DNA from 4 places in the Streptomyces sp. NPDC051963 genome. Region 2 is predicted to be linked to each of the others. Evidence: riboswitches for the same ligand, from Rfam matches in the RefSeq annotation. Region 2 holds a riboswitch; each other region holds the start of a gene.

Region 1 (6,890 bases), on a different contig from region 2:
GCCGGACTCGGCGAGCAGTTCCGCGGCCATCATGGCATCGATGGAGACCGACTTGCCCTCCGCCTAAAAGCGGATCGCGTTTCCGCGGTGACGGTGCAGAAAGGCCACCACCGTTCCGCCCACCGGGAAGCGGAGGTCGCCGGCGAAGGCACCCGTCAACTCCGGCGACAGCTGCCGGGTGCCGTCCATGGAGACCAGGGTGAAGACTCCACCGTCACGGGATTTCGCCACGACTGCGTGCGTTCGCGTGGGCCGTGGCGGCGCTGAGCCGCTCGGCGGACGTGGCGCCCCGTACCACGCCCGGCTCGGCGTCCCACTCCCTGCCGCCGCCGTACGGTCTGAGTTGGACGTACGGACCCTCGTGCCCCATGACGATGCCGACCCTGCCGCTACGGGTGTCCACCACGTACGACCCGACCGGCGGCTTCACCGCAGCACCGCGGCGAGTCGCTGCGCGGCTTCGACGGAACAGCGGCCCAATTCGACGAGCGGACAGGGGGCCTCCCGCGCAAGACTCGCCGGGTCGATCCGCAGGGACGGCAGAATGATTCCTGCGTTTTCCAATGCTGCCCGCAATTCCTTCACTGCTTCCTCCGCCTCTTCGACGCAGAGCGCCGAGTGCTGTGCCTTCACGTGGTTCCCCTCCCTTTTCGGGTTTTACGCTTCACATCTCAAGGGTGACGCACGACATCTACACTCGGCAGGAGTCTGTGCTCTACAAGTGCGAGGCAGTACAAGGGGGTTGAACTGTGGCCAACGGTTCACGTCAGGCGGCATGGGAGTTCTTCGGCACGGAACTGAAGCGGCACCGGGAGGATAGGGGGCTCACTCAGGTTGAGTTGGGGGCGCGCGTCTTCGTCTCGGGCGCCTATATCGGTCAGTTCGAGCAGGCGATTCGAAAGCCACAGTTGGATATCGCGCAGCGGATTGATGAGGCGCTACAAACCGACGGTATTTTCGAGCGGCTGTGCCGGAAGCTGATTGACGACAAACGGTATGCGGATTACTTCGCGAGGGCGGCGGAGCTGGAGGCTCTGGCGACGGAGATCTGCGAGTTCGCGCCCGCGCTGGTGCCGGGTCTGTTGCAGACGGCGTCGTACGCACGGGCGATCACCGTGGCAATGAACCCGTTCGCGCCGGAGGAGTACATCGAGGAGAAGGTGTCCGGCCGCCTGGACCGGGCGAAGATCCTCCGGGACGCTACACGGCCCGTGTATTGGGTGATCCTGCATGAGAACGTGCTGCGGATTCCGGTCGGAGGCGCCGGGGTGATGGCCGAGCAACTGGAGCATGTGGCGAGGCTGGCGCGGGAGCGGGTGGTGCTGGTGCAGGTGTTGCCGTACTCGGCGGGGGCGTACGCGCTCATGAACGGGATGGTGGTGCTGATGGAGTTCGAAGACGCGCCCCCAACGGCCTATACAGAAGCCGTGTATTCGGGGAGCCTGCTGGACGATCCCGCTGTGGTGAAGCGCGCGAAGTCGGCATACGATCTGCTCAGGGGCGCCGCCCTGTCGCCAGAGGTGTCCCTGGCCCTGATCGAGTCGGCGGCGGAGGATCACAGACGATGCGCGAGTACGACCTGAGCAACGCCCACTGGCGCAAAAGCACGTACAGCGACGGCAACGGCGGCAGCTGCGTCGAGGTCGCGTACGACTTCCCTGGTGCCGCCCGCTGGCGCAAAAGCACCTACAGCGACGACAACGGCGGCGAGTGCGTCGAGGTCGCCGACGGAGTCCCCGGCGTCGTACCGGTACGCGACAGCAAGAACCCCGACGGCCCCGTCATCCTTATCGGCGAAGCCACCTGGGCCGCCTTCACTCGCGCCTGCTAGTCTCCCCGAGCCTCCTGCGGGGGAAGTCCGGTGAGAGTCCGGCGCTGACCCGCAACGGTGTGTGCGTGGCCCCTTGGGGCCGACGCACAAGCCCGATTACCCGCAGGCGGTTTGTCAGCCCATTGACCGCTCGCCGAGGACTGCGAGCCGAGGCGAAGGACCGCCGAGCGTGCGCCCCTCACCAGGCCGAATACCCGTGCCGCCGTTGGTTGCCGCCCTCGCGATCCTGCTCCTCGTCTCCCTTGTCTCCGGCGTCGGGCTCGGCGCCGCGGGGGTCGGCTGGGGGGACGTCTTCCGTTTCCTGGGGGCCGGTTTCACCGGTGGGGCCATCCACGCCGAGGACGTGGCGGCGTACACGATCGTCTGGGAGATCCGGCTGCCGCGTGTCGTGCTGGCGGCCGTCGTGGGGGCGGGGCTCGCGACGGTCGGGGTGGCCGTGCAGGCGATGGTGCGCAATGCGCTGGCCGACCCGTTCGTGCTGGGGATCTCGTCGGGTGCCGCCGTGGGGGCCAACGCGGTCATCCTGCTGGGGGCGTTCGCGGGCCTCGGGGTGTGGGCGCTGTCGGTGTCCGCGTTCTGCTCGGCGCTCGCCGCGATGGCGATCGTGTACGCCGCGGCCCGTTCGGCGACGCACGGGCTGACGCCGCTGCGGCTGATCCTGACGGGGACGGCGCTGGCGTACGGCTTCGAGGCGCTGACCACCGTGATGGTGTTCGGCGCGGCCCGGGGCGAGGCGGCGCGCTCGGCGGTGATGTGGCTGCTGGGAAGTCTGGGCGGGGCGACCTGGCCACGGGTGCCGATCGCCGCCGTGACGGTCGCGGCCGGGTGGGTGTGGCTGCGGTGGCGGGCGGAGGCGCTGAACGCGCTGGCGATGGGGGACGAGACGTCGGCGGCGCTGGGGGTGCAACCGACCCGGCTGCGGCGGGAGTTGTTCCTGGTCACGGCGGCGGTGACCGGGACCGTGGTGGCGGTCAGCGGAGCCATCGGGTTCGTCGGGCTGATGGTGCCGCATGTCGTACGGATGCTGGTCGGCGCCGATCACCGGCGGGTGCTCGCGGTCGCCCCGCTCGCCGGGGCCGTGCTGCTGGTGTGGGCGGATGTGCTGTCCCGGCTGCTGCCGGCGCCGGCGGAGTTGCCGGTCGGGGTGATCACGGCGGTGGTCGGTGTCCCGGCCTTCCTGCTCCTGATGCGGCGCGGCGGCTACGCGTTCGGGGGGCGCTGATGCGGCTCGATGTGGAGGGCGTGACGTTCGAGGCGGCCGGAAAGCGGCTCGTCGACGAGATCAAACTCACCGTGGACAGCGGGGCGTTCGTGGGGCTGGTCGGGCCCAACGGGAGCGGGAAGTCGACGCTGCTCAGGTGCGTGTACCGGGCGCTGCGGCCGGCCGCGGGGGTCGTACGGCTGGACGGGGACGACGTACACGCACTGGATCCCCGTGCCGCCGCCCGGCGGCTGGCCGCGCTGCCGCAGGAGTCGTCGTCGGAGTTCGACTTCACCGTGGCCGAGGTGGTCGCGATGGGGCGGCTGCCGCACCGGGGCCGTACGGCGGCCGAGGACCGGGCGATCTGTGCGGAGGCGATGCGGTCCACGGGCGTGGACCGGCTCGCGGATCGGGGCTTTCTGGCCCTGTCCGGCGGCGAGCGGCAACGCGTGCTGATCGCACGGGCGCTGGCCCAGCGTCCCCGGGTACTGGTCCTGGACGAACCGACCAACCACCTCGACATCGCCCACCAGTTGGACGTGCTGTCCCTGGTCCGGGCGAGCGGTCTGACGGTGCTGGCCGCGCTGCACGACCTCAACCTGGCCGCCGCGCACTGCGATCTGCTGTACGTGATCGCGGACGGGCGGGTCGTCGCCACCGGTCCCCCGCACGACGTCCTGCACCCTGACCTGCTCGCCGAGGTGTTCGGCGTGCGCGCCCATCCCGTCCGGCATCCGGAGACGGGCGCCGTCCAACTCCTCTTCGACCTTCTCCCGCCGTCCGATCAAGGAACTCCCCGCCATGCGTAAGCCAGTTGTCGCCGCCGTCTGCCTGGCCGTGCTCACCACGGGCTGCGGCGCCGAGGTCGAGCCCGCGCCCGACTCGAAGGCAGCGTCGTCCGTCACGCTCACCAACTGCGGGCGCAAGGTGACGTACGACAAGGTCCCGGAGCGGGTCGTCACCAACGACGTCGGGATCACCGAGCTGATGTTCGCGCTCGGCCTGGAGGACCGGATGGCCGGGTTCGCGATGCCCGACGACAAGGGCGACCTGAGTGGCGTGCCGTGGAAGGACGGCTACGACAAGGTGAAGTGGCTGTCGAAGGACCAGCTCACCACGGAGAACGTCCTCGACGCCCGCGGCGACTGGGTCTTCGCCGGCTGGAACTACGGCTTCCGCGAGGACAGCGGCTTCACGCCGGACGCGCTGGGCAAGCTCGGCATCCCCTCATACATCCTCACCGAGTCCTGCCGCAACGGCCGTACGGACACCTCCCGGGGCATCATGCCGCCGCTGGACGCGCTGTACGAGGACCTCACCAACCTGGGCAGGCTGTTCGGCGTGGAGAAGCGGGCGGCCGCGCTGATCGCCGACTTCAAGCGCGTGGTGGCCGGGGTGAAGGCGAAGGCCCCGGCCGACTCCCCCGAGGTCTTCCTCTACGACAGCGGCGAGGACCAGCCCTTCACCTCCGGCCGGTACGCAGCGCCCGACCAGATCATCAGCGAGGCCGGCGGGGTCAACGTCATGCACGACGTGGCGGACTCCTGGACGACGGTCGGCTGGGAGACCGTCGTGGAACGGAACCCCGACGTGATCGTGATCTGCGACTACGGCGATGTGACGGCGGAACAGAAGAAGAAGTTCCTGCTGTCCTACGCCCCGCTGCGGAAGGTGTCGGCCGTCAAGAACAAGCGGATCTTCACGCTGGACTACGTCGACCTGGTGGAGAGCCCACGGAACCCGTCCGCGATCGCCCGCCTCGGGAAGTACCTGCGGGCGACCGCGTCCTAGGCGGCGTGGCAGAGCGTCGCGGGTTCCGCCGGGACCGAGGCGCGGTTCATGGCCGCGGGCACGGGACGGGCGGCGCGGACGGTGGCCGCGGTCTGCGAGCGGTTCCGCGCGAAGACGACGACGCGCAGCACCACGAACCGCCCGACACCGGCGAGTGCGGAGGCGGTCAGATAGACCACCTGCTCAAGCACCGCACCGGGCGCCGCCACCAGCTGCTGGAGGACGACCATCGCCGCGCAGGTCACCGCGTACGCGACCGCCGCGGACCCGGCCGACTGCACATGCTGACGCCAGGTCGCGCGCCCGCCCGCGCCGAAGGTGAAGCGGGCGTGCAGCTCGGTGGCCAGGAGCGTGGAGACCACGGTGACGACGGCGTTGGCCAGGACCCAGGGAATCCAGGAGGCCGCGGCCGCCACGGCGAAGCTGGAGGCGAGCCCCACCCCGCCGCCGCAGAACACGAATCGGGCGAAGGCGATGAACGCGCCGGGTGCCGCCGGCTGCCGGCTCTGCGCTGTTTCCATGACCCGTTCCATGACCCGCCCCCTTTGCTGGCTCACTCCGCGAAACGCGCACCCCTCGGCCTCCAGGACCAAGGCGTGCGCCGCTTGTGACACCATCATGGCACACACGTGGTGCCATCGCGAGCCATTTATTGCGCCATCTGAGCCACCTGCGTCATCGTAGGTCAGCCCACCGACACCAGCCCCGCCTCATACGCGATGATCACCAGCTGGACCCGGTCCCTCGCGTCCAGCTTCGCCAGCAGACGCGTCAGATACGTCTTCGCGGTCGCCACACTGATGCACAGCTCGGCGGCGATCTCCGTGTTGGACAGACCCGAGCCGACGAGGGTGAGCACCTCGCGTTCCCGGTCCGTGATGGACGTCAGATCGCGGCCGGCGCCGGACGGTTGCGGACGGGCCGCGAAGTCACGGATCAGCCGGCGCGTCACGCTCGGCGCGATGAGCGCGTCGCCGGCCGCCACGATCCGCACGGCCGCGATGATGTCGTCCAGGGCCATGTCCTTGACCAGGAACCCGGATGCGCCGGCGCGCAGCGCGCCGTACACGTAATCGTCGTCGTCGAAGGTGGTGAGGACCACCACCCTGGTGTCCGGCCGGTCCCGGGTGATGTGGTCCGTGGCCTCGATGCCGTCCATCCCGGGCATCCGGATGTCCATCACCACCACGTCCGGGGCGAGTTCGGCGACCAGCCGTACCGCCTCCTCCCCGTTGGCCGCCTCCCCCACCACCTCTATGTCGGCCAGGTCGGCCAGCACCATGCTCAGTGCGGTACGGATCAGCTGCTGGTCGTCGGCCAGCACCACCCTGGTGCTCATCGCCCCACCGCCGGGACCGGCAGCCGGGCCGCCACTCGGAAGCCGCCCTCGGGGCGCGGCGACGCCGAGAACTCGCCGTGGAGCAGAGCGACTCGCTCCCTCATGCCGGCCAACCCGAACCCGGTGTCCGTCGAACTCCCCTGCCCGCGGCCCTCGTCGGTGATCTCCAGGGCCAGTTCGTCGTCGGCGCGATAGTCGAGGGTGACCCGGCACGCGCGCGTGCCCGCATGCCGTACGACATTGGTGACCGACTCCTGGACGATCCGGAAGGCCGACAAGTCGATGTCCGGGGGCAACGCGCGAGGGTCGCCCACCCGACACACCTCGACCAGTACGCCCGCCGCCGTCGTCACGGCCGCCAGCCGGTCCACGTCCGCCAGACCCGCGGAGATCACGCTCCGTCCCTCGTCCGCCGCCCGCAGCGCGACCAGCATCCTCCGCAGACCGGAGAGGGTCTCCCGCCCCTCGTTCTCCACCGCCCGCATCGCCTCCAGAGCCGACGCCGGGCGGGTCGTCGCCACGCGGACCGCCGCTCCGGCCTGGAGGGCGATGATGCCGATGCTGTGGGCGACCGTGTCGTGCATCTCGCGGGCTATGCGCAGGCGTTCGGCCGTGACGACCTGGGCGGCATGCTCGGCCACGAGCCGTTCGGCGTGGACACGGGCCTGGTGGGAGGAGTTGCCGAGCAGCCAGGCGATCACGGCGACCATGGCGACGGTCAGTTCGGC
Region 2 (6,890 bases):
TCGTCGGCCACCTTGCCGCCGCCTTCGGCACGCGCCGCCAGGAACTCCTCAAGGAGCGCAGGCGGCAGGCGATCCGGCTCGCGTCCGGTTCCCCGCTCGAGTTCCCGATGGTCACCTCCGCCGTCCGCGCCGATCCGACCTGGCGCGTGGCACCCCCCGCCCCCGGCCTGACCGACCGCCGCGTCGAGATCACCGGGCCGCCGGACCGCCGTATGACGGTGAACGCCCTCAACTCCGGTGCCCGGATATGGCTCGCGGACTTCGAGGACGCCACTGCCCCCACCTGGGACAACCTCATCGGCGGGCAGATCAATCTGCTCGACGCCATCGAGCGGCGCATCGACTTCACCACGCCGGAGGGCAAGGAGTACCGGCTCGGGGAACAGCCGGCCACCATCGTGGTCCGGCCGCGTGGCTGGCATCTCGACGAGGAGCATCTGGAGTACGAGGGCAGGCCGGTGCCCGCCGCCCTCGTCGACTTCGGGCTGTACTTCTTCCACTGCGCGCAGCGCCAGATCGACGCCGGACGCGGCCCGTACTTCTATCTCCCCAAGCTGGAGAACCGGTACGAGGCCCGCCTCTGGAACGACATCTTCATCATGGCGCAGCATCTGCTCGGCATCCCCAGGGGCACGATCCGCGCCACCGTCCTCATCGAGACGATCACCGCCGCCTTCGAGATGGAGGAGATACTCCACGAACTGCGTGAGCACAGCTCCGGCCTCAACGCGGGCCGCTGGGACTACCTGTTCAGCCTGATCAAGACCTTCGGCCACCGCACCGACTTCCTGTTGCCGGACCGCGCACAGGTGACGATGACCGCCCCTTTCATGCGGGCCTACACCGAACTGGTCGTCCGCACGTGCCACAAGCGTGGTGCCCATGCCATCGGCGGCATGGCAGCCCAGGTGCCCAGCAAGGACGGGGCCGCGCACGAGGCGGCCCTGGCCAAGGTCCGCCTCGACAAGGAACGCGAGGCCGAGGACGGCTTCGACGGCTCCTGGGTCGCCCACCCCGGCCTCGTCCCGGTGTGCCGCGAGGTCTTCGACGGTGTCCTCGGCGAACGGCCGCACCAGATCGACCGCACCCGTGACGACGTGGAGGTGACGGCGGCGGACCTGCTGTCGGTGCACCGTATCAGCGGTCCGCCCACGCCGGAGGGGCTGCGCACCAACATCGCGGTCGCGCTGCGCTACTTCGCCGCCTGGCTGCGCGGGCAGGGCGCGGTCGCCCTGTACGGCCTGATGGAGGACGCGGCCACCGCCGAGATCGCCCGGGTGCAGATCTGGCAGTGGCTGCGGCACCGTGTCCTGGACCGGGAGAGGGTCCTGCGGGTCCTCGACGACGAACTCGCCGCGCTGGGCGCCGAATACCCGTGGGCGGATCTCGACGCCGTGCGAGCCGTCTTCGAACGCACCGCCCTGGCGCAGGAGTTGCCGCTGTTCTTCACTCCCGACGCCTACTCCCGTCACCTCGTCCGGAACATCGAGGCAACGAACCCCGGGACTGCTCAACCGTAGGACCGGCCGGGAATTCCACACATACGGCCAGGAATGAGCAACCTGGCGCGACCGGGCTGAGGGGCCCGGACGACGGCCACCGGTTGAGGGACCGGCGGCTGCTTGACAGGGGAAGGGCGGGAAGCGCGAGTACGGCGCTTCCCGCCCTCGGCGTGGGAGGTCAGCGGGACAGTGCGCAGTCACCGCACAAGGACCCCTTGCCATCCGGCGCGGCGCGATAGATCAGGCAACAACTGCGGCGCCGGAACGCTCCGTCGGGCGTCGAGGTACTGGTGTCGCGCAGTGGGGGCCGTTGCAGAAGGAGCGAGCTGAGGGTGCGGGTCCGGGCGGTGAGATCCGGGCGGGCCGCTGTGATCATGGTTGCCGCTCCGTTGACGGCCGAGGCGGTGTTGCCGCGCAGGATGTGCCGGGAGACCGAGAACTGGGCCATGGTGTCGGCGAGTTCGCGCAGAGCGCCGTCCAGCAGGCGGCTGCTGAGTTCGTCGGCGAGCCGGGGCGGCGAGTCTGCGGGTTCGGCGGTGAAGGCGTCGTAGGGCAGCGACAAGGGGATCGGGCCACCGATCACGGGCCGCCAGCGCAGATCGTCGAGGCCCGGAGCGAGGACCAGGCCGTGCAGCACGGCGGCGGCCAGGGCGGGCGAGATGAGCCGGGCGGCCAGCCCGAGGTGGGCGACGGAGGCCGCCACCCGCACCTCGACCGCGCCGGGTGGCTGCCCGCCTGCCGTGGCCAGCCAGTCCCCCACACCCGTCACACGCGCTGCGAGCAGCGGACGGGACATCGGCTGCCAGGGATCGGCCGGCTCCGTGCCGGGCGGGTGTGCCTCTACGGCGAAGAACGGGCCGAGCGCGGTGATCTCCTCGATCACCGCGCTCGCCGTCGGTGGGCTGGTCATGCCGGGAGGGGGTCCGGCTTCGGAGAAGTGGCGGGGGCGTCCTGACGCGCGGGCTGCAACAGGCGTTCCGCCAGCGGGGCGAAGACCAGGCCGATGGCCGCCCAGAGGATCAGCTGCGCGCCCACGGAGTAGAAGCGGAAGGCGAACAGCACGTCGGCCGGGAAGCCCGGGTAGACGATGGTGCCCTTGGCGTCGGTCAGCGGCAGCGGGGTCTCGGTGGCCTGGTTGCCGTAGTTGTCCCTGTTGTACCCGAGGTCGCCGTACTGGGGCAGGAGCAGCATGACGATCCCGATCGCCACGACGAACGCGGCGACGGCGAGGAGCGTGGCGTTCCAATTGCCGAACCGTGCCTGGAGCCGCTTGCCGAGCCAGACGGCTCCGGCGAGGAGGGCGATGGAGCAGACGACCATGGTCAGGTACAGGGCGCTGCGCTGTTCGATGGTTTCCTCGTGACCGATGGCAGGCGGATTGGCCGGGTACTTCAGGAACGGCACCAGGTACATGCCGAGGAACCCGCCGCCCGCCACGAGAAGCGCCAGCGTGCGGGCGCGCAGACCGCCGGTGCGGCCCAGGCAGACGGCGTAGGCGACGGCGAACAGCGCGCCCATGGCCATGCCGAAGAACACGATGCCCACGCCGATACCGAGATTGGCCTGGATCGTCCGGCTGAACAGTTCGGATCCTGCGGCCTCGACGGGCAGGCCCGCCGCCTTGTCCAGGGCGTTCTGTGCGGCGTCACGCCCGCTCTCGTAGTCGATGGCCTTGGCGATCTGCGGTTCGGCGAAGATCCGCGCGAAGGCGAAGGCGAGCAGACCCGCGACCGCGCCGGCGAGCACGCCGCGCAGTATGAGCTTCTTTTCCATGTCGAGTTGTCCGTACGTCCTGGTGCCGGCGGAGGGTCAGTGGCAGGGGAAGCCGAGGAAGTGACGAGCGTCGTGGACGAACTCGTGCACGTGCGCGTCGTTTCCGAACACCGACACCGCGCCCTGGTCGACACCGATGAAGTAGTAGACGGCCAGCGCGATCAGAGCGGTGCCGACCAGCCAGATGACGGCCTTGGAGACCGGCAGGACGACCGGTGTGGACGCCGGGCGGGGCGTGGAAATGCTGCTCAAGGTGAGCCCTCCTTGGGGATCGTGCGTCCCTTGCGTGTACGGGCGGAGTGAGGGCTCAGTGTCTGACTCGCCCGTCACCTTCCGGTGGCGGGCTCACAGTGGCGCGACCGTGCTGGAATTCCACCAGCTTCCTTATGCCATCACTACATGGGGAACGTACGGCCTGCTTCTCCGGCCGGTCAATCAAGTCCACCCCAAATCAACCGGCAGAAGCCCGCGCCTCTTCGGGTCAGCGGTGGCGGAACTCGGGCGGCCGCTTGTCGACGAAGGCGCCCATGCCCTCCTTCTGGTCGGCGGTCGCGAACACCGCGTGGAAGAGGCTGCGTTCGAAGCGGACGCCCTCGGTGAGCGTGGTCTCGAAGGCGTGGCCCACGGCTTCCTTCGCCATCATCGCCACCGGGAGCGACATGCCGGCGACGGTCTCGGCGACAGCGAGCGCCTCGCCGAGCAGCTCGTCGGCGGGCACGATCCGGGAAACGAGTCCGGCGCGCTCGGCCTCGGCGGCGTCCATGGTGCGCCCGGTCAGGCACATCTCCATGGCCTTGGCCTTGCCGACCGCCCGGGTCAGCCGCTGGGAGCCGCAGTTGCCGGGGATCACGCCCAGCTTGATCTCCGGCTGGCCGAAGACGGCGGTGTTGGCGGCGAGCAGGATGTCGCAGAGCATGGCGAGTTCACAGCCGCCGAGGGCGTATCCGGAGACGGCCGCGAGGGTCGGCGTGCGCACCTGGGCGAGCCGGTCCCAGGCCGTGAACCAGTCGGTGAGGAACATGTCCAGGTAGCCCTGCGGCTGCATCTCCTTGATGTCGGCCCCGGCGGCGAACGCCTTCGCCGAGCCCATGATCACGATGCACCCGCACTCCGGGTTCCGGTCGAGGGCCTCGGTGGCGGCCACGACCTCCTCCATGACCTTCAGGTTCAGTGCGTTGAGGGCCTTCGGACGGTTGAGGGTGAGCAGGGCGGTACGGCCCTTGCGCTCGACGAGGATCGTCTCGTACTCGGTGCTCATGCGTGTTCCCCGCTCCGGTCCCTGATCGTCCGTACGATGCCGGAGAAGTCCTCCGTGGCTCCGGCGCGCTCGGCATAGGCGGCGTACAACTCGGCCGCGCGCAGACCGAGTTCCGCATGGACGCCGCCCGACCGGACCGCGTTGGCGGCCAGGGCCAGGTCCTTGGCCATGAGGGAGGCGGCGAATCCCGGCCGGTAGCCGCGGTTGGCGGGGCCGGCCGGGACGGGGCCGGAACATCCCGCGGCCGGTATCCTGACTCCCGGATCAGCGCGCGCCGTCCGCCTTCCCGACATCCAGCTCGTCAGTGGCGTAACTCTCGACGGCGTACTCCCCGGTCACAGTGGCGGGACCGCGCCGGATTCACACCGGCTTCCCTGCACCGCGGGCCTTGTGCTCACGACAATATAGTTGGACGTCCCAGTAAATCCACCCCGCGGGACCCCACCATGACGTCGCTGCCGGTCCGGCCGACATCACATTCTCGGCCGCCGCGCAATTCGAGAAGGTTTAGCCCAAAGCCTTAGGGCCACTCGAAGACGGTGTGGCGATGGAGAACGCGTGAGTTTGCGCGTGAGCCGTGAGCCGCTGCACGCCTCACTAGTTCACAAAAACCTCATAAAACTCACATAAATCACATATGACGGCAGACCGCGGTACTCGAAGCGTGCGGAGCGAGGACGACGCCATGACGGACGACGACCGGCAGACGCCGACAGAGGTACTGCGCCGGGCGCGCGACCAGCTCGGCGACATGACCGGCATGACAGCGGAGACCGTCTCGTCCTTCGAGAAGACGGACGGCGGTTGGTCCCTGGCGATCGAAGTCCTCGAACTCGCCAAGGTCCCGGAGACGATGAGCCTGATGGCGAGCTATCAGGTGGACCTCGACGAACAGGGACAGCTCACCGGCTACCGGCGCATCCGTCGCTACGAGAGGGGGCGGTCCGAAACAGACCGCTCCGGCGGCCAGTAGGCCGCCCGCCCGCGGTCAGCCCTTCCCCCGGCAAGGAGGACGACAGACATGACCGTTGTCCCAGCACAACAAGCCAGCGGAGGAGGCCGCAGCAGCAGCCTCTACGACGTACTGGAACTCGTCCTCGACAGGGGTCTGGTCATCGACGCGTTCATACGTGTCTCCCTGGTCGGCATCGAGATCCTCAAGATCGACGTACGGGTCGTCGTCGCCAGCGTCGACACCTACCTCCGCTTCGCCGAGGCCTGCAACCGCCTCGACCTGGAGGCGGGCCCCCACAAGAGCCCCGGCCTGCCCGACATGGTCGGCGAGATCACCGAGTCCGGCGCCCGCGGCAAATCCAAGGGCGCGCTGTCCGGCGCCGCGGAGACGATCTCCGACGCCTTCCGGCAAGGCCGTGACGAGGGCTCCTCGAAGGAGCAGGAAGAGCATGAGCGCCGGCCGCGGACGCGCAAGAGCACAGCTGCGCGCCGCAAGGAGAGGGAGGAAGACGAGTGAGCACCTACGTCTACGCCATCACCGCGCGGTCGCACCCCGCCCTCCCCGAAGGCCTGGACGGCGTGGGCAACCCGCCCCAGCCGGTGCGTGTGCTGGAAGAGGGTGAGCTCGCGGCGGTCGTCAGCGACGCGCCGGAGGACCTGCGCCCCAAGCGACGCGAACTCCTCGCCCACCAGAACGTGCTCGCCGAGACCGGCTCCACCGGCTGCGTACTGCCCCTGCGGTTCGGAAGTGTGGCCCCCGACGACAGCAAGGTCACCGCGGTCCTCGCCGAGCGCGCGAACCACTACGAGGAGCGGCTCAAAGCGCTCGACGGCAAGGTCGAGTACAACCTCAAGGCCTCCCACGTCGAGGAAGCGGTACTGCACCACGTGCTGGCCGACAGTCCCGAGCTGCGGGCCCTCGTCCAAGCCGGCCGGCAGGCGGGCGGCCGCAGCCACGAGCGGCAGCTCCAGCTCGGCGAGATGATCGCCGCCGCCGTGCAGGCGCAGGAGGCCCAGGACGCGACAGCCGTGCAGGAGGCCCTCGCGCCATACGCCGCGGCGACCAGTCTCGGCCCCGGATCGGGCGGATGGCTGGTCAATGTCTCCTTCCTGGTGGAGCGGGACTCGGCCGCCGGCTTCCTGGAGAAGGTGGAGGAACTGCGCGCGGCCGTCCCGCACCTCGAAATGAGCGTCAACGGCCCGCTGCCTCCGTACAGCTTCGTCGAGCCGGGCCCGGCTCGACCCGCCGGCACCGACGGCACCGACGGTTAGAAGGCACATCGTGGGACTGATCTCGGAAGTGCTCCTCCTCCCGTTCGCCCCCGTGCGCGGCAGCGCGTGGGTCATCGAGCAGGTGGTGCAGGAAGCCGAACGCATCTACTACGACCCCGCGACGATCCAGG
Region 3 (6,890 bases), 210 kb from region 2:
CCCGAACCAGGCGCCGGCCGCACGGATGATGGCCGTCACATGCGAGCGGGTCTCCGCCTCGGTGAGCCGGGCGACCTCGGGGGAGTGGAGCCGTGCCGCACGGACGAGTTCGCCGCACACATCCGTGTCGACGGCCAAGGCTCGCAGGACCTCTCCGACCGGCTCCCGCTCCTGGACGACCGTCATGAGCCCCTCCCTCGTCCGCTGGTCCGAGCGCTGTCGCCGGGCCACAACGAGGAGACGCCCGCGTTGACTCCCGACGACTACCGCGCTGCCGTGAAGACCTGATTCCCTGTGCGCTACCGACGGTAACAACACGCGTGTCACAGCAATACCCTGCGCGCCGCCCGCATCCCGCACGCCGTACGGAAGGCAGCTCATGGTGACCACGGAGCACACGGACAGCACGGAGCCCTCGGCCACCCCGGCCGTGATCAGCCGCCGCCGCGCCCTGACCGTCGCCGGCGGCGTGCTCGCCGGAGCGGCCCTCACACAGATGCCCGCGTTCGCGGCCACGTCCGCGAGCGCCGACGCGGACGCGATCGTCGTGGGCGGCGGGCTCGCCGGACTCGTCGCGACCGCCGAACTCGCCGCCGCCGGGCGCAAGGTGCTGCTCCTCGACCAGGAACCCGAGGCCAGTCTCGGCGGCCAGGCGTTCTGGTCCTTCGGCGGGCTGTTCTTCGTCAACTCCGACGAACAGCGGCTGATGGGCGTCAAGGACTCCCACGAGCTGGCCTGGCAGGACTGGCAGGGCACGGCCGGCTTCGACCGCGGTGTCTCCGATCCGCTCGGGCAGGACTACTGGGCCGCCAAATGGGCCGAGGCGTATGTGGACTTCGCGTCCGGCGAGAAGCGGTCCTGGCTCGCCGGCCTGGGCGTGCAGTGGTTCCCGATCGTCGGCTGGGCCGAGCGCGGCGGCGGACTCGCGGACGGGCACGGCAACTCGGTGCCCCGCTTCCATGTGACCTGGGGGACCGGTCCGGCGGTGGTCGAGCCGTTCGAGAAGAAGGTGCGGGCCGCCGTCGAGAATGGGAAGGTCACCTTCAAATTCCGGCACCGCGTCGACGACATCGTCACGACCGGCGGCGCCGTCACCGGCGTACGCGGCGCGATCCTCGAACCCAGCGACGCCGCCCGCGGCAAACCCAGCTCCCGCACCGTCGTGGGCGACTTCGAACTGCGAGCGCCCATCGTGATCGTCACCTCGGGCGGCATCGGCGCCAACCACGACCTCGTACGGCAGAACTGGCCCGCCCGGATGGGCACTCCGCCGAAGTTCATGGTCACGGGTGTGCCCGCGCATGTCGACGGACGCATGCTCGCCATCACGGAGAAGGCGGGCGGCCGCATCGTCAACCCCGACCGGATGTGGCACTACACCGAGGGCCTGCGCAACTACGACCCCATCTGGCCGGGCCACGGCATCCGCATCCTGCCGGGCCCCTCCTCGATGTGGTTCGACGCCACCGGCAAGCGGTTCAACACCCCGGACATTCCTGGGTACGACACGCTGCACACGCTCAAGTCGATCACCGAAACCGGCTACGACTACTCCTGGTTCGTCACCACCCAGAAGATCATGGCCAAGGAGTTCGCGCTGTCGGGCTCGGAGCAGAATCCCGACCTCACCAACAAGAACGTCTGGCAGCTGCTGTCCCGGATCTGGCAGACCCCCGAGCCGATCGAGAAGTTCAAGAACAACGGGGCCGACTTCGTCGTCGCCACCACGCTGCCCGAACTGGTCGCCGGCATGAACAAGTTGACCGGTGACGACCTGATCGACCTGGCCGGTCTGAAACGTCAGATCGAGGCACGGGACCGGGAGATCGACAACCCGTACACCAAGGACGTCCAGGTCATGGGCATCCGCAACGCCCTCGCCTACCCCGGCGACACCCTCAGCCGTACCGCCTCGGCCCACAAGATCCTGGACTCGAGCGCCGGACCGCTGATCGCCGTACGCCTCAACATCCTCACCCGCAAGACGCTCGGCGGGCTCCAGACCGACCTCTCCGGCCGCGTCCTGGACGGGACCGGAACCCCGATCCCAGGGCTCTACGCGGCCGGTGAGGTCTCGGGTTTCGGCGGCGGCGGTGTCCACGGCTACCGCTCCCTGGAAGGCACCTTCCTCGGCGGCTGCCTGTTCTCCGGCCGCCAGGCGGGGCGCGCCGCGGCCGCCGCGAGCTGAACTCTTGAGAGTCGCTCCAGGCCCTGAGCCGAACCGTCGGCTCAGGGTCGCCCCACACATGAGCTGTGTATAGGCTGACCGTGCAGCTGGTTCGCCCTGCCCGCCAGGCAGACGCGTCGCAAGAGGGAACCCGGTGGGAATCCGGGACTGCCCCGCAGCGGTGAGTGGGAACGACCGCCGTCATACGCACTGGATCCGGAGCGCCGGACCCGGGAAGCGACGGCCAGTAGGTGTCTCGTACGACATGAGACGCGCCCGCGAGTCCGAAGACCTGCCACTGCCCGTGCGCGGCTCCCCGTGCGCGGAGACTCGGTGACCTCGAGGGCGGGTCGGCGCACACCAGGCGGGACGGGCACACGCACAGCTGCCCCCGCCGGATCTGCTGCTCCTTCGCGTCCACGACCGGTCTCCGGGTCGTGTGTCATCCCACAGCTCGCGAAGGAGAGTCTCGTGACAGCGAAGTCCGCAGCCGCGGCAGCAGGGGCCACCGCCTACGGCTACCCCCGCCAGGGCCCGAACCGGGAACTGAAGAGGGCGATCGAGGGCTACTGGAAGGGCCGCGCCACCGCCGCCGAGCTCCGGCGGACCGCCGCCGAGCTCCGCCGCTCGACCTGGCGGCAGCTGGCCGAGGCCGGCCTGACCGAGGTGCCCACCGGCGACTTCTCGTACTACGACCACGTCCTGGACACCACCGTCATGGTCGGCGCCATCCCCGCCCGGCACCGCGCCGCCGTCGAGAAGGACGCCCTGGACGGCTACTTCGCCATGGCGCGCGGCACCCAGGACGTGGCGCCGCTGGAAATGACGAAGTGGTTCGACACCAACTACCACTACCTCGTACCCGAGTTGGGCCCGGACACGGAGTTCACCGCCGAGACCGCCAAGCAGGTCGGCGAACTGAAGGAGGCCCTCGCGCTCGGACTGGCCGCGCGGCCGGTGCTCGTCGGCCCGGTCACCTACCTGCTCCTCGCCAAGCCCGCCCCCGGCGCACCGGCCGACTTCCAGCCGCTGACCCTGCTGGACCGGCTGCTGCCGGTGTACGCGGAGGTCCTCGCCGATCTCCGGGCGGCGGGCGCCGAGTGGATCCAGCTGGACGAGCCCGCCCTGGTCCAGGACCGCACCCCGGCCGAACTGAACGCCGCCGCCCGCGCCTACCGCGACCTCGGCTCCCTCACCGACCGGCCGAAGCTGCTGCTCGCGTCGTACTTCGACCGGCTCGGCGAGGCGCTGCCCGTGCTGGCGAAGGCACCGGTCGACGGGCTCGCCCTGGACTTCACCGGGCCCGCGGCCGCCAACCTCGACGATCTCGCCGCGGTCGGCGGCCTGCCCGGCAAGCGGCTGGTCGCCGGCGTGGTGGACGGCCGCAACATCTGGATCAACGATCTGGGCAAGTCCCTGTCCACCCTCGCCACCCTGCTCGGCCTGGCCGGCCGCGTCGACGTCGCCCCGTCCTGCTCGCTGCTGCACGTCCCGCTCGACGCCGACGCCGAACGCGAGATCGAACCGCAGATCGCCCGCTGGCTCGCCTTCGCCCGGCAGAAGACCGCCGAGACCGTCACCCTGGCCCGCGGCCTCGCCCAGGGCACCGACCGGATCGCCGCCGAACTCGCCGCCAACCGGGCCGACCTGGCGTCCCGGGCGGGCTCGCCCATCACACGGAACCCGGCTGTGCGGGCCCGCGCGGCCGCGGTCACCGCCACCGACGCCCGCCGCTCACTGCCGTACGCCGAGCGTACGGTCGCCCAGCGCGCCCACCTGAACCTGCCGCCCCTGCCCACGACCACCATCGGCTCCTTCCCGCAGACCGGCGAACTGCGCACCGCCCGGGCCGACCTCACTGCCGGACGCATCGACCGGGAGACGTACGAGCGCCGCATCGAGGAGGAGATCCGCGACGTGATCTCCTTCCAGGAGCAGACCGGCATCGACGTCCTGGTGCACGGCGAGCCCGAACGCAACGACATGGTCCAGTACTTCGCCGAACAGCTCACCGGCTACCTCGCCACCCGGCACGGCTGGGTCCAGTCCTACGGCACCCGCTATGTCCGCCCGCCGGTCCTGGCCGGCGACATCTCCCGTCCCGAACCGATGACGGTGCGCTGGACGACGTACGCCCAGTCCCTGACCTCCAAGCCGGTCAAGGGCATGCTCACCGGGCCGGTCACCATGCTCGCCTGGTCCTTCGTCCGCGACGACCAGCCCCTCGCGGAGACCGCCCGGCAGGTGGCCCTCGCCCTGCGCGACGAGGTGAACGACCTGGAGGCGGCCGGGACTTCGGTGATCCAGGTGGACGAACCCGCCCTGCGCGAGACGCTGCCGTTGCGTGCCGAGGATCACCCCGCCTACCTGGCCTGGGCCACCGAGGCGTTCCGCCTCACCACCGGCGGCGTGCGGCCGGACACCCAGATCCACACCCACATGTGCTACGCCGAGTTCGGCGACATCGTCCAGGCCATCGACGACCTCGACGCGGACGTCATCAGCCTGGAGGCGGCCCGTTCGCACATGCAGGTCGCCCGGGAACTGGCCGCGCACGGCTATCCGCGCGAGGCCGGACCCGGCGTGTACGACATCCACTCCCCGCGCGTGCCGAGCACCGAGGAGGCCGCCGAACTCCTGCGCACCGGCCTGAAGGCGATCCCCGCCGAACGGCTGTGGGTCAACCCCGACTGCGGTCTGAAGACCCGCGGCTGGCCCGAGGTCAGGGCCTCGCTTCAGAACCTGGTGGCGGCGGCCCGCGAGGTGCGGTCGGCGCCATGACATGATCCGGGCCGGGGCGCCGCGCCCCGGCCCGGTCACGGCGGTACCCGCGATGTCCTTCATCTGGGGTCGAGTTCGCCGGTGGGGTGGTCGCGGTGGAAGCCAGGTCCCTAGGATGGACTCCCAGTCAGGCCAGTGAAGTTGGCGCGGCAACGAGGCCGGGGGAACGATGCACACCGACAAGCAGCTGTCCACGTCGATCGACGCCGACGTACCGACGGCCGCCCGGATGTACGACCATTATCTGGGCGGCAAGGACAACTACGCCGCCGACCGCGCGGCCTGCGAAGAACTCGACAAGGTAGTGCCCAGCACCCGTCGGCTCGCCGTCAACAACCGGCGCTTCCTCCAGCGCGTCGTACGGACGCTGGCCGAGGAGCACGGAATCCGCCAGTTCCTGGACCACGGATCCGGCCTGCCCACCCAGGACAACGTGCACCAGGTCGCCCAGCGCGTGGACCCCGACTCCCACGTGGTCTACGTCGACAACGACCCCATGGTGCTGGTCCACGGCCGGGCACTGCTGGAGCAGGACGAGCGCACCACCGTCATCCACGCGGACATGCGTGAGACCGACGCCATCTTCGCCCACCCCGACACCCAGCGTCTGATCGACTTCTCCCAGCCGGTCGCCGTGCTCTTCAACTCGGTGATGCACTGCATCCCGGACAGTGACACGGACGGCCCGCTCGCCGTGGCCCGCCGCGTGGCCGCGCGACTGGCGCCCGGCAGCTTCCTGGTCATGTGCCAGCTGGTCAGCGAGGACCCCGAAGTGCGGGCCTTCGTCACCGACTTCATGGACAAGGCGACCCAGGGCCATTGGGGCCGGGTGCGCCAGGAGCAGGATGTGGCCGCACTGTTCGAGGGCCTGGAGATCCTTGAGCCGGGTCTCGTGGAGGTGTCCACCTGGCGGCCCGACTCCGAGGTGGCACCCCGTCAGCTCACCCACGAATGGATCGAGTTCGGCGGCGTCGGCCGCCTCCCCTGACGTCGATCAGTCACCGGACCGGTCCAGCGGCCGGTCCGGTCAGGCCTTGGGGTAGCGCTGCTCCATCGTCTTCCGCAGCAACTCCAGTGAGGCCCGGGGCGTGAGCGCCTCGTCGGCCAGCCGGTCCAGGGCGAGCCGGTACTCCTCCGTCTCGTCCTGGTCCTCCAGGAAGTTGGCGCTCCTTATGTGCTCCAGGTAGACGACGTCGGGCAGATCGAGACCGCCGAAGCGGAGATACGTGATCGGGATGGCGGGCGCCGAAGCGTTCGTCACGTCCAGCGGCACGATCTGCACGGTCACGTTCGAGCGCTGAGCCATCTCGACCAGATGCGCGAGCTGCTCGCGCATGACGTCCACACTGCCCAGGACGCGCAGCAGCACCGATTCGTCGATCACCGCCCACAGCTGCGGAGCATCCGCTCCCCGCTGGAGCAGCTCCGTCCGCCGCGTGCGGAGTTCCACCCGGCGCCGTACCTCGGCCGAGGGCGCGGTCGGCAGACCCCGCCGCACCACCGCCCGGGTGTACTCCGGCGTCTGCAACAGACCCGGGACGTACTGGATCTCGAACGTACGGATCGCGGCCGCCGCCTCCTGGAGTCCCACCAGCCGGTCGAACCACTCGGGCATCAGGCGCTTGTCGTAGCGCTGCCACCAGCCCGGCTCACCGGCGCGGTGCAACAGCTTGAGCAGCACCGAGGCTTCGTAGTCGTCCGTGCCGTACAGCTCCAGCAGTGCGCGGACGTCGCTCTCGGCCGGGGGACGGCGGCCCTTGCCCGCCTCGATGCGCGAGAGCTTGGCGGGGCTGAAGCCCAGGGCCCGTGCCGCCTGGTCCTGGGCGAGTCCGGCGTCCTCACGGAAGCCCGCCAGCTGCACACCGACCAGCATTTTCAACAGAGTCGGCGCGGGCTCCGGCCGGTCGAGATAGGGTTCGAGCAGGGAGATGCGATGCGACTC
Region 4 (6,890 bases), on a different contig from region 2:
GCTGGAGGCAAAGGACGACAATGGCGACCCCATCGGGGAACAGGAGATCCACGACCAGGTCGTCGCGATACTCACCCCCGGAAGCGAAACGGTGGCGTCCACGATCATGTGGCTGCTGCACATGCTCGCGGAACAACCCGAACACGCGGACAAGGTGAAGGCTGAGGTCGAATCCGTCACCGGCGGCCGGCCCGTCGCATTCGATGACGTCCGCAAGCTCAGGCACACCAACAATGTCGTCGTCGAAGCCATGCGTTTGCGCCCTGCCGTATGGATATTGACGCGACGGGCGGTGACCGACACGGAACTCGGTGGCTACCGCATTCCGGCCGGGGCCGACATCGTGTACAGCCCGTACGCGATCCAGCGCGATGCGCACTCCTATGCGCACAACCTGGAGTTCGACCCCGACCGCTGGCTGCCCGACCGGGTCAAGGACGTCCCGAAATACGCCATGAGCCCCTTCAGCGTGGGCAACCGCAAGTGTCCCAGCGACCACTTCTCGATGGCCCAGCTGACGCTGATCACGGCGGCGCTGGCCACCAAGTACCGCTTCGAGCAGGTGTCCGGATCCCAGGACGGGACCCGGGTGGGCATCACACTGCGCCCGCACAAACTGCTGTTGAGGCCCGTACAGAGGTGAGGCGTCAGGCCGCTTCGGGGCCCCGGAATGTCCGCCGGTAGGCGTTCGGGGTCGTCCCGATCGACCGTACGAACTGATGGCGCAGCGCGGCCGCGGTACCGAATCCCGTTCGGGCCGCGATCGCGTCCACCGTCTCGTCCGTCGCCTCCAGCAACCGCTGTGCCAGCAGTACACGTTGGCGCAGGATCCAGCGGTAGGGAGTCGTGCCGGTCTCCTGCTGGAAGCGGCGGGCGAAGGTGCGCGGGGACATATGGGCGCGGATGGCGAGCTGTTCGACGGTGACCTCCTCGTCGAGGTGCCCCTCCATCCACACCAGCACCTCGCCGACGGTGTCGCACTGCGACCGGGGCAGCGGCCGCTCGATGTACTGGGCCTGTCCGCCGTCCCGGTGCGGCGGTACGACCATGCGCCGGGCGATCTTGTTGGCCACCTCCGGGCCCTGCTCCTTGCGCACGATGTGCAGACAGGCGTCGATACCGGACGCGGTGCCCGCGGAGGTGATCACCGGGTCCTCGTCCACGTACAGCACATCGGGCTCGATGATCGCGCGCGGATAGCGCCGGGCCAGCTCGTCCGCCTGCCGCCAGTGCACCGTGCAGCGCCGCCCGTCGAGCAGTCCGGCGGCACCGAGCACAAAGACGCCGGAGCAGACGCTGAGCACCCGGGCACCCCGGTCCGTCGCTCTGACCAGGGCGTCCAGCAGCTCGTCCGGATAGTCCCGCCCGATGTAGTCGCTGCCCGCGGGTACGGCGATCAGATCCGCCTCGTCGAGCCGATCGAGGCCGTACGGCGTGGAGACCGTGAACCCGGGGACATGTGTGCGCAGCGCGGGGCCCTCCGCCGAGACGACCGCGAAGTCGTACACCGGCAGCCCCTCGTCGCTGCGGTCGAGGCCGAACACCTCGCAGACCACACCGAGTTCGAAGGGATGAACGCCGTCGAGCAGGGCGACGGCCACGTTCCTCAGCATGCTGCCAGTGTGCCTTAGATCTGGCAGTAATTCGAGGGTGTGCGACAGTCCTGCCACTGTCATGAGTGTCTTGCCAGTACGAGACTTACCGCATGAACACATTCCTCGAGTACATGGCCATCGTGATCCTCTTCTCCCTCCTCGGGGGCCCGGCGCTCGTGGGGGCGATCCACGAGCGCCGGATCGACCGGCAGCTGAGGCAGGCGGAACGGAAGAACCAGTCCCGGACTCAGAAGTCCTCGTCCAGGTCGACGGTGCCCTCCACCGCCACCTGGTACGCCGAAGGACGACGTTCGAAGAAGTTGGTGAGCTCCTGAACCCCCTGCAACTCCATGAAGGAGAAGGGGTTCTCGGAGCCGTACACCGGCGCGAAACCGAGGCGGCTCAGTCGCTGGTCGGCGACACACTCCAGGTACTGGCGCATCGATTCCGTGTTCATCCCCGGGAGGCCGTCACCACAGAGGTCGCGCGCGAACTGCAGCTCGGCCTCGACGGCCTCCCTCAGCATGTCGGTGACCTGCTGCTGAAGCCGGTCGTCGAAGAGCTCCGGCTCCTCCTTGCGGACGGTGTCGACCACGTCGAACGCGAAGCTCATGTGCATGGTCTCGTCGCGGAACACCCAGTTGGTGCCGGTCGCCAGGCCGTGCAGCAGACCCCGGCTGCGGAGCCAGTAGACGTACGCGAAGGCCCCGTAGAAGAACAGGCCCTCGATGCACGCGGCGAAGCAGATGAGGTTGAGCAGGAAGCGGCGGCGGTCGGCCTGGCTCTCCAGGCGGTCCAGCTTCTCCACCTCGTTGATCCACTTGAAGCAGAACTCGGCCTTCTCGCGGATGGAGGGGATGTTCTCCACCGCGTCGAAGGCGGCGGCCCTGTCCTCCGGGTCCGGGAGGTAGGTGTCCAGCAGCGTCAGATAGAACTGGACGTGGACGGCCTCCTCGAAGAGCTGGCGGGACAAGTACAGCCGCGCCTCGGGGGAGTTGATGTGCTTGTAGAGCGTCAGCACGAGGTTGTTCGCCACGATCGAGTCGCCCGTCGCGAAGAACGCGACCAGCCGGCCGATCAGATGCTGCTCGGCGGGCGTGAGCTTGGCGAGGTCGGCGACGTCCGAGTGGAGGTCGACCTCCTCCACGGTCCAGGTGTTCTTGATGGCGTCCCGGTAGCGCTCGTAGAAGTCGGGGTAGCGCATCGGGCGGAGGGTGAGCTCGAAGCCGGGGTCGAGGAGATTCTGATTGTTGCTGGGCATTACTGGCAGGCCTCGCAGGACTCGGGGTTTTCCAGGGAGCAGGCGACGGCGTCTTCGGCGGTTGCCTGTACGGGGACGGTGGCTTGGGCCTGCGCGGCGCGGGCGATCCTCGTCGCCGGGCGCGAGCGCAGGTAGTACGTCGTTTTCAGGCCCTGCTTCCAGGCGTACGCGTACATCGAGGAGAGCTTTCCGATGGTCGGCGTCTCCAGGAAGAGATTCAGCGACTGGGACTGGTCCAGATACGGGGTACGGGCGGCCGCCATGTCGATCAAACCGCGCTGCGGGATCTCCCACGCCGTGCGGTACAGCGCCCGTACGTCCGCCGGGATCCAGGCGAACTCCTGCACCGAGCCGCCCGACTCGCGCAGCGCCTCACGGCTGCGCGCGTCCCAGACGCCCAGCGCCTTCAGCTCGTCCACCAGGTACGAGTTGACCTGGAGGAACTCGCCGGACAGCGTCTCCCGCTTGAAGAGGTTGGAGACCTGCGGCTCGATGCACTCGTACACGCCGGCGATGGACGCGATGGTGGCGGTGGGGGCGATGGCCAGGAGCAGCGAGTTGCGCATGCCGACGGCGGCGATGCGTTCCCGCAGGGCCGCCCAGCGCTCCGGCCAGGTCAGTTCGACGTCGTAGTGGTCGGGGTGCAGGACGCCCTTGGCGGTACGGGTCTTCTGCCAGGCGGGGAGAGGCCCGTTGCGCTCGGCGAGGTCGGCGGAGGCCTCGTACGAGGCCAGCATGATGCGCTCGGCGATACGGGTGGAGAGGGCCTTGGCCTCGGGTGAGTCGAAGGGCAGGCGCAGCTTGAAGAAGACGTCCTGGAGGCCCATCGCGCCGAGCCCGACGGGGCGCCACTTCGCGTTGGACCGGCCCGCCTGCTCCGTCGGGTAGAAGTTGATGTCGACGACGCGGTCGAGGAAGGTGACCGCGGTGCGGACGGTTTCGTCCAGGCGCTCCCAGTCGATGTCGCCGGCCGCCGTGTCGACGAAGGCACCCAGGTTGACCGAGCCCAGATTGCACACGGCCGTCTCGCCGTCGTCCGTGACCTCCAGGATCTCCGTGCAGAGGTTGGAGGAGTGGACGACGTGGCCCGGCTCGGCCGTCTGGTTGGCGGTGCGGTTGGCCGCGTCCTTGAAGGTCATCCAGCCGTTGCCGGTCTGCGCGAGGGTGCGCATCATGCGGCCGTACAGGTCACGGGCCGGGATGGTCTTCTTCGCGAGGCCCGCTGCCTCGGCCTTGCGGTACGCCGCGTCGAACTCCGCGCCCCACAGGTCGACCAGCTCGGGCACGTCGGCCGGGGAGAAGAGCGACCAGAGGCCGTCCGTGTCGACCCGGCGCATGAACTCGTCCGGGATCCAGTGCGCGAGGTTCAGATTGTGCGTACGGCGGGCGTCCTCACCGGTGTTGTCACGCAGCTCCAGGAACTCCTCGATGTCGGAGTGCCAGGTCTCCAGGTAGACCGCGGCCGCACCCTTGCGCCGGCCGCCCTGGTTCACGGCGGCCACCGAGGCGTCGAGGGTCTTCAGGAACGGGACGATGCCGTTCGAGTGCCCGTTCGTGCCGCGGATCAGTGAACCGCGGGAGCGGATACGGGAGTACGCGATGCCGATGCCGCCGGCGTGCTTCGAGAGCCGGGCCACCTGGTGGTAGCGGTCGTAGATGGAGTCCAGCTCGTCCTTGGGGGAGTCGAGCAGGTAGCAGGACGACATCTGGGGGTGCCGGGTGCCGGAGTTGAAGAGCGTGGGGGAGGAGGGGAGGTAGTCGAGGCGGCTCATCAGCCGGTAGAGCGCGGCGACTTCGTCGACCGACCTGGTGGTGTCGTCCTCGGCGAGACCGGCGGCGACGCGCAGCATGAAGTGCTGGGGCGTCTCGATCACCTTGCGGGTGATGGGGTGCCTCAGGAGGTAGCGGCTGTACAGCGTGCGCAGGCCGAAGTAGCCGAAGCGGTCGTCGGCGGTCCGGTCGATCAGGTCGTCGAGGCGGTCCGTGTGCAGCCGTACGAACTCGGCGGTGCGGTCGGCGATGAGACCCTCGCGGTGGCCGACGGCGACCGACTGGGAGAACGAGATGACGCCCTGTGAGGCGGCCTCGGCGGCGATGCTGACGGTCAGCAGCCGGGCGGCCAGCCGGGAGTAGACGGGGTCCTCGGAGATGAGGCCGGCCGCCGCCTCGGTGGCCAGCTCGCGCAGCTCCGACTCGTCCGCCCGCGCGGACCGGCCGCGCAGCGCGGCGGCGGCGACCCGGCCGGGGTCGGCGTCGGGGAGGTCGGCGGTCAGCTCGGTCAGGGTCCGCAACACTGCGGTTCCCGGGCCGTCGGGGTCCTGGATCGCTGAGGCCGGTTCGGCTGGCGCGATGGTCACTTGGGGCTCTCCCTCGCTCGGCACGGGGCCTTGCGGAGGGCAGGGGGCAGCTCACGAGCGCACACGGCGTCGCGTCCACCGGCCCATTCCACGAGGCCCGGACGTCTCGCACCCGGACCGGGTGGTCGGGTGCGCCGTCGGCAGGTCCTCGGACTGACCATGTGCACAGAACATGCACAAGTACACCGTTGCGGGACAGTTCCGGATTCGCACCGGATTCCCCTGCGGCGACAGCGAGCACGAGCATACATCTTGTGCCGGGTGAGAACAGCACCACCATATGTTGTGTCGTGTCGGCTTCAGAGCGTCAACTGATAGGTGAGGAGAGTGAACTCGGGGTGCTCCGGGATCGGGTGCCAGTCGCGCTCCGGGGCCCGCGTGAAGCCGAGGCGTTCGTAGATGCGGTGGGCCGCGTGCATCAAGTCCTGGGTCGACAGGACCATGCCGGTGCGCTCCGCGCTGCGTGCCCGGTCGACGCAGGCTCGCACGAGGGCCTCTCCGGCGCCTCTGCCGCGGGCCGCCTGCGCCACGGCCAGCATGCGGATCTCCGCCTCCCCCGCGCGGGCCAGGTCGGCCATGGGGCCGGGAGAGGGTACGAAGGTGACTCCGCCGAGGAGTCGGTCGCCCTGTATGGCCACGAGTACGTCGGCGGCGGCCGCTCGCTTGGCCACGTCCTTCAGTTCGCCGAGGTACCAGTCGTTCTCGCCGAAGGTCAGGAGGCCGTCCTGGAGGTAGGCCTGGGCGGTGATGTCGCCGAGGGTTTCGTATTCGGCGGGTCGTGCTCGCCGGATGAGGATGTCCATGCCGGGCAGTGTGCATCAGGGGTACGACAACGGGCCGCCGGATTTCTCCGACGGCCCGTGTCCTGACGTACGGCTCAGTGAGCGGCGCCGGCGGTCGCCGGAGGCAGGTCGACCTGGACGCCGGGGTCCCCCGAGTCCGCCGTGTAGTCCGCCGGGGACGTCTCGTCGATGCCCTCAGGTGCCTTGACGGCCTTGAGCACGAAGGTCAGCACCACCGTCACCAGCACGTTCAGCACGAACGCGGTGAGGCCGATGTAGCCGATCTCGCCGATGCCGGGGATCTCCTTCGACGAGCCGCCGAAGTGCTTCTGGGTCGGGGAGGCGACCCCGTAGGCGGCGATGGTGCCGTAGAGCATGCCGACCGCCCAGCCCGCCAGCAGGGCCCAGCGGTGGAACCAGCGGGTGAAGAGGCCGCCGACCAGGGCCGGGAAGGTCTGGAGGATCCAGATGCCGCCCAGGAGCTGGAAGTTGATGGCGACCGTCTTGTCCATGGTCAGGACGAAGACCAGCGCACCCACCTTCACCAGCAGGGACACCAGCTTGGAGACCTTGGTCTCCTGCGCCGGCGTGGCGTCCGGCTTGATGAAGTCCTTGTAGATGTTGCGGGTGAAGAGATTCGCGGCCGCGATGGACATGATGGCCGCCGGCACCAGCGCGCCGATGCCGATCGCCGCGAAGGCCACGCCCGCGAACCAGGACGGGAACATGTCCTCGAAGAGCTGCGGGATCGCCAACTGCCCGTTGCTGACCTTGACTCCGGCCGCGATCGCCATGAAGCCCAGCAGCGCCAGCAGGCCGAGCATCAGCGAGTACAGCGGCAGGATGGTCGTGTTGCGGCGGATCACCTCACGGCTCTTGGAGGACAGCGTCGCCG

The links. A riboswitch is a leader RNA that binds a small molecule or an ion and turns the genes downstream of it on or off. The one in region 2 is predicted to bind cobalamin.
Region 1: another riboswitch for cobalamin. It lies ahead of ACIHFB_RS07960 (iron ABC transporter permease); the one in region 2 lies ahead of ACIHFB_RS26510 (NAD-binding protein).
Region 3: another riboswitch for cobalamin. It lies ahead of metE (5-methyltetrahydropteroyltriglutamate--homocysteine S-methyltransferase); the one in region 2 lies ahead of ACIHFB_RS26510 (NAD-binding protein).
Region 4: another riboswitch for cobalamin. It lies ahead of ACIHFB_RS28890 (ribonucleoside-diphosphate reductase subunit alpha); the one in region 2 lies ahead of ACIHFB_RS26510 (NAD-binding protein).

The regions. Positions count from the first base shown of each region.
Region 1 is NZ_JBIUCC010000002.1:321,572-328,461, reverse strand. Features, by position in the region: gene ACIHFB_RS07985 (hypothetical protein) at 64-231, opposite strand; gene ACIHFB_RS07980 (hypothetical protein) at 215-430, opposite strand; gene ACIHFB_RS07975 (hypothetical protein) at 427-633, opposite strand; gene ACIHFB_RS07970 (Scr1 family TA system antitoxin-like transcriptional regulator) at 750-1,583, shown strand; gene ACIHFB_RS07965 (DUF397 domain-containing protein) at 1,565-1,831, shown strand; cobalamin riboswitch at 1,808-1,954, shown strand; gene ACIHFB_RS07960 (iron ABC transporter permease) at 2,001-3,053, shown strand; gene ACIHFB_RS07955 (ABC transporter ATP-binding protein) at 3,053-3,841, shown strand; gene ACIHFB_RS07950 (ABC transporter substrate-binding protein) at 3,834-4,823, shown strand; gene ACIHFB_RS07945 (hypothetical protein) at 4,820-5,344, opposite strand; gene ACIHFB_RS07940 (response regulator transcription factor) at 5,509-6,162, opposite strand; gene ACIHFB_RS07935 (sensor histidine kinase) at 6,159-6,890, opposite strand, start outside.
Region 2 is NZ_JBIUCC010000006.1:420,763-427,652, forward strand. Features, by position in the region: gene aceB (malate synthase A) at 1-1,520, shown strand, start outside; gene ACIHFB_RS26490 ((2Fe-2S)-binding protein) at 1,681-2,412, opposite strand; gene ACIHFB_RS26495 (CbtA family protein) at 2,409-3,275, opposite strand; gene ACIHFB_RS26500 (CbtB-domain containing protein) at 3,312-3,527, opposite strand; cobalamin riboswitch at 3,562-3,702, opposite strand; gene ACIHFB_RS26505 (enoyl-CoA hydratase) at 3,757-4,533, opposite strand; partial or broken gene ACIHFB_RS26510 (NAD-binding protein) at 4,530-4,763, opposite strand; cobalamin riboswitch at 4,758-4,939, opposite strand; gene gvpO (gas vesicle protein GvpO) at 5,171-5,506, shown strand; gene ACIHFB_RS26520 (gas vesicle structural protein GvpA) at 5,555-6,004, shown strand; gene ACIHFB_RS26525 (GvpL/GvpF family gas vesicle protein) at 6,001-6,759, shown strand; gene ACIHFB_RS26530 (gas vesicle protein GvpG) at 6,770-6,890, shown strand, end outside.
Region 3 is NZ_JBIUCC010000006.1:635,475-642,364, reverse strand. Features, by position in the region: gene ACIHFB_RS27405 (helix-turn-helix domain-containing protein) at 1-186, opposite strand, end outside; gene ACIHFB_RS27400 (FAD-binding dehydrogenase) at 380-2,188, shown strand; cobalamin riboswitch at 2,259-2,482, shown strand; gene metE (5-methyltetrahydropteroyltriglutamate--homocysteine S-methyltransferase) at 2,639-4,948, shown strand; gene ACIHFB_RS27390 (SAM-dependent methyltransferase) at 5,118-5,936, shown strand; gene ACIHFB_RS27385 (helix-turn-helix domain-containing protein) at 5,976-6,890, opposite strand, start outside.
Region 4 is NZ_JBIUCC010000007.1:187,653-194,542, forward strand. Features, by position in the region: gene ACIHFB_RS28875 (cytochrome P450) at 1-643, shown strand, start outside; gene ACIHFB_RS28880 (GlxA family transcriptional regulator) at 648-1,613, opposite strand; gene ACIHFB_RS28885 (ribonucleotide-diphosphate reductase subunit beta) at 1,843-2,856, opposite strand; gene ACIHFB_RS28890 (ribonucleoside-diphosphate reductase subunit alpha) at 2,856-5,213, opposite strand; cobalamin riboswitch at 5,335-5,477, opposite strand; gene ACIHFB_RS28895 (GNAT family N-acetyltransferase) at 5,513-6,016, opposite strand; gene mctP (monocarboxylate uptake permease MctP) at 6,091-6,890, opposite strand, start outside.